Regions from separate parts of the Maridesulfovibrio pacificus genome, predicted to be linked through region 2. Evidence: predicted binding sites of a transcription regulator. Region 2 holds the regulator's gene; the other holds the start of a gene.
What was found. The regulator sigma-54, encoded in region 2, starts transcription at its own class of promoters, with help from an activator protein. The targets are predictions, from matches to a motif close to CTGGCACGGNNNNTGCTT.
Positions count from the first base shown of each region.

Region 1: the regulator sigma-54 is predicted to act here: its motif matches at 3,827-3,844, upstream of nifA (nif-specific transcriptional activator NifA).

Region 1 is NZ_JBLZNE010000003.1:180,257-186,058, forward strand. It holds gene fliD (flagellar filament capping protein FliD) at 1-1,610, shown strand, start outside; gene ade (adenine deaminase) at 1,707-3,407, shown strand; gene nifA (nif-specific transcriptional activator NifA) at 3,855-5,447, shown strand; gene ACNI23_RS20145 (hypothetical protein) at 5,574-5,802, opposite strand, start outside.
Region 2 is NZ_JBLZNE010000001.1:1,471,972-1,477,773, reverse strand. It holds gene lptB (LPS export ABC transporter ATP-binding protein) at 18-740, shown strand; gene rpoN (RNA polymerase factor sigma-54) at 1,066-2,481, shown strand; gene hpf (ribosome hibernation-promoting factor, HPF/YfiA family) at 2,533-3,069, shown strand; gene ACNI23_RS06875 (PTS sugar transporter subunit IIA) at 3,073-3,522, shown strand; gene rapZ (RNase adapter RapZ) at 3,617-4,498, shown strand; gene ACNI23_RS06865 (PTS sugar transporter subunit IIA) at 4,527-4,955, shown strand; gene ACNI23_RS06860 (PTS sugar transporter subunit IIB) at 4,958-5,419, shown strand; gene ACNI23_RS06855 (PTS sugar transporter subunit IIC) at 5,433-5,802, shown strand, end outside.

The sequences.
Region 1 (5,802 bases), on a different contig from region 2:
CCTCCATTAAACAGCAAGGTTTTCACCAACGGAGACTGGAGAAATGGCGAGCCCAGTGGGTAAAGAAGCAGGAAAGTCTTAAAGAACTAAACTCACAAATGGTTACCTTGAGCACTGCGTTGAAGGAGATGGATTCCATCGGCAAGTTCATGGGCCGGACTACGACTGTTACTGCTCCTGATTATATAAGTGTTACTGCCGACAGTACTGCTCCGGTTTCTCCTTATGCAGTTGAAATTAACCAGTTGGCCTGCAATGATATTTGGACATCCTCAGTTGGATTTCCTTCTGAGAAAACGGTCATTTCTCCTACAGCGAGCAAAGTCAGCATAAGTTGTGGAGGCAAAACCGTAAATATTGATGTTCCGGCGGGAACAACTGTTCGCGGTCTGGTCAGTATGCTAAATGCAACTGAAGAACTTAAGGGCAGGGTGAATGTGGAGGCTGTAAAGACAGGTAATGATTACCGTCTTAAATTCAGCAGCTTAAAAATGGGGGATGCTAATAGAATTACTTTTAACAATAGCACAACCCTTCTACCGCTCCACCCTGTAGGGATGCAGCATCTTCAGCAGGGTCAGAATTCAAAAATTAAAATTGATGGATTTCCGTCAGGAACAGACAAATGGATTGAGCGTGATAGCAATACAATTACTGATGCCGCCCAGGGGTTAACTCTTACTCTCAAAAGTATCACTTCTCCTAAGGTCGTTATTGTCAACGTAAATACTGACACTGAGAAGGTAATCGAGAATATTCGTAATTTTGTGGAACAGGTGAATATTGTCCGTAAAGCTCTGCGCGATAATTCTAAGGTTGATTCCGAGACCAATGAAGCTTCGGTCTTGACTGGTAACTATGGTGTCCAGCTTGCAGCGCAAAGATTTAAGGATCTTACCGCGACCAAGGGGAGTGGATTTAATAATTATGATTCGTCAATGGGGACAGGAGATAAATATAATACCCTGCGAACTCTTGGAATTGAAACGGAAACAGATCAGGGCTCGCCTGATTTCGGTTTATTGAAAATTGATGAGGAAAAGTTTCAAAAAGCTATGAAAGATGATCCTGAAGGGGTGGCAAAATTATTCTCAGCTGACTATGAAACAGGATCCAGTTCGCCCAATTTTTCGGTAAAATCATTAATTAAAGGGGTGACTAAACCCGGGACACACGAAATTTCTTATACTATTTCAGGTGGTAAGATTACCTCCGCGACTATCAATGGTAAGCCTGCAAGAATATCCGGTTGGGAAATTACAGCTGATGATATGTCCGGTATGGGAATGGCTATTCGAGTGGATAACCAGAATGATGGGACATATACTGGTACTGCTGGAATTAAAACCGGGAAAGTTATTGAGATGGTTGAGACGCTCAAAGATATGACCAACTCTAAGACCGGTATCCTGAATATTATTAACAAGAATTATGACGACATTATCAAAAACATCGATAAAAAATTGGATTATGAGAAGACACGTCTGGAAAATCTGGAGAAAACCCTGAAGGCTAAATATGCCCGTCTTGATACTGTGCTTGGGCAGTACAGCGGTAAAATGCAGATGCTACAGGGCCAGATTGCCAAGCTTGGCAGCGGGACAAAGTAACATGATTTAAACATAGCAAAGCTGTCATACTCGGCTGAAAGGTGTTAAAATCAACGAGAACTGAATATTCTGATTGATTTCAACACCGGAGGATTTATGCAGTTGGCCCGAATGATTGATTTGGCCCGCGGGTCGGGACACGTTGATCTGGTTATCCGTAACTGTCGGGTGGTTAATGTGCTTAGCGGGGAAATTCATCAGGCGGATGTCGGCATTGCTGAAGGATTGTTTTTGGGGTTCGGACCCTATGAAGGCAACCGCGAATATGATGCTAAAGGGCGGTTCCTGCTTCCGGGACTGGTGGAAGGCCATATTCACATTGAATCCACTTTGCTGACCCCGCCCGTTTTTGCTCGCGCCGTTGCCGAGCATGGCACAGCTGCCGTTGTTTGCGATCCTCATGAAATAGCCAATGTCTTGGGCCGTACGGGAGTGGAGTATATGCTCAAGACTTCCCGCGACCTGCCGGTGTCGATCTTTTTTATGTTTCCTTCCTGCGTTCCTGCTACGTCATTGGAGGATTCCGGTGCACGTCTCAATTCTGTTGATGTGGAGCATTTTCTGCGCCTCTACCCGGATAGAATTCTGGGGTTGGCTGAAATGATGAATTTTCCCGGAGTTCTTGCTGGAGATGAAGTGGTTCTTTCCAAATTGAAAGCAGCCGCGGGTAAGGTGATTGACGGTCATGCGCCGCTTCTTTCAGGCATGGATTTGAACGGCTATATTCTTGCCGGACCGCGTAGCGACCACGAATGTTCAAATACTTCTGAAGCACTGGAGAAACTGCGTGCGGGCATGCATTTGATGATGCGCGAAGGTTCGCTTGAACGGAATATGGAAGACCTGCTCGGTGTGGTAAATAATTTTAATTCCCAGAATATCTCGATAGTTACTGATGATCGAAATGTGCTGGACCTGCGCGAGAACGGGCATCTTGATTACGGCCTGCGGCGGGCTGTTGCTCTGGGTATCGACCCGCTCAGGGCAGTGCAGATGGTCTCCATCAATCCGGCCCGTTACTTCGGGTTGAATGGTTACGGGGCTATCGGACCGGGGTTCAAGGCCAATTGTTTTCTGGTGGATGATCTTAAGGATTTCTTTATTCATGAGGTATTCTTGAATGGACTGCCTTTGGATGAACATGATTTTGAATCCGGCAATGGATTGCCTGTGCGCAGCTCCATGAACGTTGGTGCTGAAATTAATGAATCCATGTTTGCACCGGAGGAGGGTAGCGGGAAAATACGGGTTATCGGAATTTCCCACGGTCAATTGCTGACTGAAAATCTGGTAATGGAACCGCTGCTTGAAGACGGTGTACCCATAGCCGATCCCGCACGTGATATCAGTAAGCTTACTGTCATCGAAAGGCATCGGGCTACAGGTAACCGCGCTACCGGTTTTGTGCGCGGATTGGGCCTTGCTCAAGGTGCCATCGCCGGAACAGTGGCCCATGATTCCCATAACCTGATCGTTGCCGGGATGAATGATGTGGATATGGTGCTGGCCGCGCAGCAAGTGGTACGTATGGGCGGCGGGTTTGCTGTTGTCCGTGAAGGCAGTATTCTGGCTACCTTGCCTTTACCTATTGCCGGATTAATGAGTGACAAAGGACTTGTCGAAGTAGCTGACGAAGTACGCGAACTTAATCGGGCCACACAAAAGCTGGGCTGCTCCTACAATCCCTTCATGCTCATATCTTTTTTGGCCCTGCCGGTAATCCCCAGCCTGAAACTTACCGACCGGGGATTAGTGGATGTGGATACATTTGATTTTACCGGACTGTGGACTGGTTAGCAGCGCTTTCCTCCACTAGGATAATCCTCCAGTTCCCATATGGGCAGGCCATCTTATTCCTTGCGGGCCGGGGTGTCTGTCTGTTTGCTGATTATAATCAGATCCAAATTGGATAAGGTCAGTTAATTTAATCCCCGCCCGCCGATGAATTTGCGCGCTATGTCGGGATCAAGGGGGATTCTATTGATTCTCCCACTATTCAGATCTACCCGTAAAATCCATCCTGCCCAGCCATGCATAAGCCCTCCTCTTTTACAGGAACCGGTTTCCTCTATTGAATTATACCATGGCTGAAGAATGGGTGGCAACTTTTCCATTAATGTTCATTGTCATTAGGTAATTTACATAAATGTAAATGGATTCAAAATTGTACTTCTCATAACAGGCTGAAATAGTAGCATATTGTACTTTTTGATGTAATGGCACTTAGTTTGCTTAGATGCAAATATGTATCCTTCATTGCACGGACTTAAGCTTTCCGCGTTGCTGGCAATCTGTCAGGCCATTGAGCAGGCGCTTGATTTGGAGTCCGCCCTAGACGGTGTGCTCAGTATTCTTTCGGAGAATCTGAGCATGAAGCGGGCGACAGTGACCCTCTACGACCCGGAAACCAAGCAGCTTTCAATTAATGCGTCCTACGGTTTATCCATAGAAGAAAAGCAGCGCGGTGTTTACCGTCTCGATGAGGGGGTCACCGGTCGCATCTTCCAGACCGGGGAGCCTTATTACGTTCCCGACATTAGCAAGGAACCTCTTTTTCTTGATAAAACCGGGGCCAGAAAGATTGAACGTGCTAAAGTAGGGTTTATCGGGGTACCGATCATCCTGCATAGCGACCCCATCGGTGTGCTGAATGTGGACCGCATTTTCGGTGACCATGTGGCTGCGGAAGAAGATATTGATTTTTTGAAAATTGTAGCCACCCTCATCGGCCAGTTCATCAGTCTTAATGAGAAAATCCTTGAGCGCGAAGCTGCCCTCAAGCGCGAAAACACCTCTTTGAAATATCAGATCTCAAAAAAGTCCAAGGGGCTTTATATAGTCGGTCAGAGTTCGGCTATGGTCGAGGTCCAGCGGCAATTGGAAAAGGTTGCCCCGACCAAGGCCACAGTCCTGTTACTGGGCGAGTCCGGTGTCGGGAAAACTCTCATGGCCAAGATTATCCATGAGCTTTCCGACCGCAGCAGCCATCCTTTTATTAAGGTTAACTGTGCTTCAATCCCGGAAAATCTGCTTGAGTCCGAGCTTTTCGGCCATGAGAAAGGGTCTTTCACCGGGGCGGCCTCCACCCGCCCGGGGCGTTTTGAAGAAGCTGACGGCGGGACAATTTTTCTTGATGAGATCGGGGAATTTCCCATGAGCCTGCAGGCCAAGCTTTTGCGGGTATTACAGGAAAAAGAGCTGGAGCGGATCGGTTCAAACAAGACCCGCAATATTGATGTACGCATCTTAGCAGCCACCAACCGCGACCTCGGGGTGCTGGTGGAGAGGAGTGAGTTTCGTCTTGATCTCTATTACCGGTTGAATATCTTCCCCATCACCGTTCCTCCTTTACGGGATCGCAAAGAGGATATTACCGGGCTGCTCAACTATTTTATTCAGAAAATGGCCGAAGACTACGGGCGCAAGATGTTTTTCACTCCTGCGGCTCTTGATTCGCTTATGCTCTACGATTGGCCGGGTAATGTGCGTGAGATGCAGAACTTGCTGGAGCGGCTGGTGATCATGTCCGATTCCGAATACATCACCCTCGAATTTCTGAAATCATATCTTGCACCGGGGCAGCGCGGAACTTCGAGTAGTTCTTCCGGTTCAAGTGCTCCGGCACCTAATGATGAATTGCCCCATTGTACTTCGCTCAAGGAAGTGGAGCGCAATGAAGTTGTCGCCGCTTTGGAACGCAGCGGTTGGATTCAGTACAAGGCTGCTGAAACGTTGGGCCTTTCTGCTCGGCAGATGGGATACCGGGTTAAACGCTACGGTCTTGAATCCATGATTGCTGAAGGACGGGCCCGCTTGCGGCGTATGAAAAACAGTTAAAAATTTCCTGACTGGCTAGTGTCTTGATCACTGGGATCAAGACCACGCATAAAGGCTTTTCACATCGGGTGAAAAGCCTTTTTCTTGCGCCTTGCATCTTGCGCGTTCTATGCCGTCTGGTACTTTTTAGTGGTGGCAGGCTTTAAATGCCTTGCCCTTGTAGCTGTATTCCCATGAATCGCGGATGAGGATCTGCCTTGCTTCAGGGAATTCTTCTTGAATGATTACATCATGGCGTCCTTCGGGATGGGTCCACATGGCACTTCCGCCACCCCATTTACCGGGGATTTCCATGATGATTGTGGCTTCTTCCGATGTTGGCCGCCAGTGTTTCAAGGTCTGCCCGTCAAATATG
Region 2 (5,802 bases):
GTCATTAAAGGAATTTTATGTCTGCAATTATCGCCAAAAAACTGGTTAAGAACTACGGACCCAAAGAGGTTGTCCGTGGAATCGGTTTGACCGTGCGTGAGGGTGAGGTTGTGGGGTTGCTTGGTCCGAACGGAGCCGGTAAGACCACAACATTTTATATGCTCGTAGGTGTTGTTAAACCCACGTCCGGGGATGTTTATTTTAATAAGCAGCAGATTACCCGATTGCCTTTGCATGAGCGGGCCCGCTTGGGACTAAGCTATCTTCCGCAGGAAAGTTCAATTTTCAAAAAGCTTTCCGTGCGTAAGAATCTTGAGATAATTATTGAGCATACGGGCCTTTCCGGTAAGGATGTGCCGAAAAGGGCGGACGAGCTGTTGGATCAGCTTGGCATTCTCCGTCTTGCCGACCAGAAGGCAATGTACCTTTCAGGTGGTGAACGTCGCAGGCTTGAGATCGCCCGCGCCATGATTAATAACCCCAAGTTTATTCTGCTTGATGAACCGTTTGCGGGTATTGACCCAATCGCGGTAATTGATATTCAGGATATTATTTCCACGCTTAAGGATATGGGGCTTGGGATTTTAATTTCCGACCATAACGTTCGCGAGACTCTTTCTATCTGTGATCGTGCTTACCTTGTTTATGAGGGCAGAGTGATTTTGAATGGTTCACCTGAGAACATCGTGAAAAACACCAAGGCCCGCAGACTTTATCTGGGTGATAGTTTCAGTCTTTAGCTTTGCGTGCTGAGAATTGATTTTTTACAAGCCGGAACTCTAATGAGTTTCGGCTTTTTTTTGGTAAAGTTTGATGAATTTTGTCTTTGTCGATTTACAGTCGGGCAGAACATTGGTACACTTTTTTCATATGCATTTCTATTTTATAAAAAATCCTTAAATTTCAGACAAATCAGAGGTCTTTGTTGCATCTTGCAATGGGATGTGGCATAGTTGAATCAAGCTCGGATTAAAAGAATGAAAAAAAAGTTTAGTCCAGTATATAGTGTAACAATAAATCTGAATCTGAAAATACACGAATCAATTTACAAGGTGGCCTGAATATATGGGGTTGGAACTTAGACAACAATTAAAGCTTACTCAACAGCTGGTAATGACTCCTCAGCTGCAGCAGGCGATCAAGTTGTTGCAGCTTTCCCGATTGGAGTTGGTGGATACCGTCCACCAGGAACTCATGGAGAATCCTATCCTTGAAGAAGCTGAAGCTCAGGAGCGTACAGACTCTCCCGATGCGGATGCAGGCACCGCTACTGCCGAAGAAGCACAAATTTCCAAGGAAGCCGAGTGGGAGAACTATCTCGGTGAATTTTCCAGTACATCAAAGCAGTCCTCTTCCCGCGAGTCGGAATCATATGAAGAAGGAACTTCTTTTGAAGCACGCCTGACCAAGTCGGCATCCCTTGATGGCCATCTGCATTGGCAGATGACTCTTTCCGATTTTACTGAGAAGGATATTGCCATAGGTGAATGTCTTATTGGTAATTTAAGTTCGGGAGGTTTTTTGCGGATAGACTTGGAAGAAGTCTGTGAAACATGCTATGCTGAAATCGAAGATGTAGAAAAGGTATTGCATCGCATTCAGCGATTCGATCCGGTAGGCGTGGCGGCAAGGACTCCGCAGGAATGTCTGCTTATCCAGCTGGAAGCATTGAAGCTTGACGATGATCCAATTCTGGTTTCGCTGGTCCGGGATCATTTGGATGATCTTGAAAAGAAGCGCTACAAGCCTCTGGCAAGAAAGTTCAAGCTCAGTATGGAGGATTTAAAGAGTTATCTGGACTTGATGCAGACACTTGATCCGCTGCCCGGAGCAAGTTTTTCAAGTGGAGACTCTTTCTATGTCAGCCCTGATGCTTATGTTTATGAATATGACGGTGATTTTGTCATAGTTCTGAACGAAGACGGTCTTCCGAAATTGCAAATGAATGCATTTTATGTGGAGACTCTTGAATCAACCAAGGGAGATGACAAGGAATATTTTCAGGACAAGATGCGTTCCGCTCAATGGCTGATGAAGAGCCTGTATCAGCGGCAACGTACCTTATATAAGGTTCTTGAATCCATAGTGAGATTCCAGCGAGAGTTTTTCGCCCACGGTGTCACCAAGTTAAAACCGCTTATTCTTAAGGAGGTTGCGGAAGACATCGAGATGCATGAATCCACTGTGAGCCGAATCACTACTAATAAGTATGTTTCTACTCCGCATGGGATTTATGAACTTAAATTTTTCTTTAATAGTGCGCTCGGTCTGGATGACGGTTCTCAGGTCGGTTCCGAGTCCGTCAAGGCGACGATCAAGAAATTGATCGGTGAAGAAGACGGAAAGAAACCCCTCAGCGATGAAAAGATAGCTGAGATTCTCAAAGAGAAACTGGAAGTCAACATAGCCAGAAGGACCGTAGCCAAGTATAGGACTGCAATGGGGATTCTCTCCTCTTCCAAGAGGAAAAAAGTATTCTAATGTAGTCCGGAGAAATCAACGCATATTCACCCTTTACTAAGGAGGCTCTTTATGAACGTAGCATTTACTTTTAAGAACTTCGACGCATCCGAACATCTTAAGGAATATGCAAACAGCCGTTTCTCCAAGTTGGTAAAGTACGTAAGCAATCCTGACAACACTGATATGCAGGTGAATCTGTCAGTAGATAAGTTCAGGCATGTTGCGGAAGTTGTTTTCAGCTCTGATCATCTTCATGTTTCAGCTTACGAAGTGTCCGAGGACATGTATTCCACCGTGGATATGGTTCTGGACAAGCTTGAAGCCCAGCTTCGCCGCGCAAACGAAAAGATGAGAAGCCATAGGCGTAAGGAGTCAGCTCCTGCCCGAATGGATATTCTCAGCTATGGAGAGGAAGAGTATAGGGAACCTGTGATTGTGGAGTCTGACTCCTTTGTTCCCAAGCCTATGAGTGTCGATGAAGCCGCAGAGCAGCTTCAGACTCTCGACCACGAATTCCTCGTATTCCGCAACGCGGATAATGAAGCCATAAACGTAATTTATCGCCGCAATAATGGCGACTTCGGTTTAATTGACCCAGGATACTAACTGATGAATATAACTGATAATCTGGCAAAGGACCTTGTAATTCATGAACTGCAGGCCTCTGATAAGAGTGAAGTTCTGAAAGAAATGGTTTCCACCCTAAAGGACGCAGGTCTGGAAGTGGATGTGGAAAATGCCCTTAAGGTCCTTAATGATCGCGAAAAACTTGGAACAACCGGAATCGGGGATGGCATAGCCATCCCCCACGGTAAACTGGAATGTCTTGAAGAGATTGTCGTGGTGGTCGGCCGATCCAGCGAGGGAGTCGACTTCGAATCTCTGGACATGCAGCCATGTAAGATATTCTTTATGGTACTGGCCCCCGAACAGGGGGCCGGTGCTCATTTGAAGGTTTTGGCACAGATTTCCCGGCAACTTAAAGATGAAGCATTTCGGCAGGCATTTATAGAGACAGATGACAAGCAGGAGCTGCTTAAGCTCCTCGGTCTCAGCTAGAATCGACATTTTTCAAATTAACAAATCAGATTAGCAATGAACTTGGGTCATTGCTAATTTTGTTTGTAGGCTATTGCGCAAGGAGGATATTGAGGTGGTCGATGTAGATTCCTTTCCTGTGATTGTTGTGAGCGGTCTTTCCGGAGCCGGTAAATCTACCGTTCTAAGGGTCTTTGAGGATCTGCGTTTTTTTTGTGTGGACGGATTGCCTGCGAGCATGCTTCCGCGCCTGGTTGAGCTGTTCAATACTCGTGACAATGCATATCGCGGTCTGGTGCTGGGTATGGATTTACGTCAGCTTGAGTTCAGTGTTGACTGGGAGGCCACACGCGAAGAATTAACCTCCAAGGGGTATCGCCCAAGCATTCTTTACCTTGAAGCCCGCTTGCCGGAGCTTGTGCGCAGGTACGCTACTACACGTCGTCTGCATCCTCTTGAGTCCCGAGATATCGGCTTAGAGCAGGCTCTTGAGAAAGAAAGGGAAATCCTTGGCGAAGTGCGCCAGCAGGCCGATCTGGTTATTGATACCACCACCTATTCTATTCACGATCTGCGCCGCCGTATTCAGGAAAAATGGGCAGAGCTTAGTGAAAAGACTCGCGGACTGCGCGTACATGTTATGTCTTTCGGTTTTAAGCATGACGTGCCTACCGCTGCCGATATGGTTATGGACCTGAGATTTCTTCCCAATCCATATTTCGAAGAAGAGCTCCGCCCACTTTCCGGTCAGGATAAAGCTATTTCAGATTATGTTTTAGGTACTGAACCGGGCTCTATTTTTATTGAGAAATATCTCGATTTCCTTCAATATGTCCTTCCTCTTTACGAGGAGGAGGGAAGATACAGGCTGACTATCGCTTTAGGCTGCACTGGAGGACGGCATCGTTCCGTTGCCACAGCAGAAAGGGTATTTGCAACTCTTAAAGATAATGGTTATTCTGTTTCTCTTGAACATAAGCACATTCATTTGAAATAGTTTTTTGTAGAATATATCGGGAATTTAGATGGGCATAGAATCTAGTAAAAACGGAATTGTTCTTGTTACCCATGGTAACTTCGGACAGGCGCTTATTGAAGCGGGTGAACTTATTGTCGGTCCTCAGGAGGGAGTGCTCTCCCTTAGTGTCGATGTCTCTCAGGGCATCGATGCGGCGGTGGACTCATTGAAGAGCAATATTGCCGAAGTGAAAAACGGGAACGGAGTTCTCATCCTTACCGATATGTTTGGTGGAACACCCACTAACCTCAGTCTTTCCCTGCTGCAGGGGGATGATATTGAGGTTGTGACCGGGGTCAGCCTGCCCATGCTTCTGAAAGCTTTTCAGATGCGTAACGAGTCTTTGCAGAAGATGGCCGAAGAGGTCAGCAAAGCAGCGGCGAAAGGCATTGTCATTGCCGGTGAAATGCTGCGAAAACGAACTTCCAAAGGGTAACCATGATGTGGGTGAGAATTGATAACCGTCTTGTTCATGGGCAGATTATTGAAACATGGCTACCGTACACCCACGCAAAACATATAATCGTGGTTAACGATGCTGTTGCCCGGGATGATTTGCAGCAGCAGATCATGTCGCTGGCGATTCCGCAATCGGTGAGCTGCTCTTTTTGTTCGGTAGATGATTTAAACGATACGATTCCTGCTCTTAACAACGGTAACGGCAGTACTATCATTCTGTTTTCATCCTGTGCCGATGTGCGTAGGGCCCTGGATTCCGGTTTCATTTTCAGTTCGGTTAATATCGGCAACATTCATTACGGTCCCGGTAAAAAACAGATTTCCCCCAGCGTGGCTTTAAGTTCGGATGATGAATCCTGTCTTCATTATTTTAGAGGACAGGGTATAGAACTGGATTTCCGCTGCGTTCCTAATGATCCTGTACAGGTGAGGTTCTCATGAGTCTGTTTCAAGGATTAGCTTTATCCTTTCCCGTCTGGGTTGCATTGATCGGTTTTTTTTTGCGATTTTTTCGCTTTTCCGCTTTACGATAAATCCCGGACTTCTTGAACGGCCGCTCGTGGTAGGTGCTCTTTGGGGTGCTGTTACCGGAGATGTGGCTACCAGTCTTAAGATTGCCGTCTTTTTTGAGCTATTCTGGTTGGATAATATCCCGGCCGGAACCTATATACCTCCTCATATTTTAGCACCTACATTTGCCGCGCTTGCATTGACCACTTCTTTTGCGTTTACAGAAGCACGACAGGTTATGGTCATTCTGCTTGCTTGTTTGCCTTTGGCACGCATCGGTGCGTGGATGGATTCTTCACTAAGGCAGTGGCATA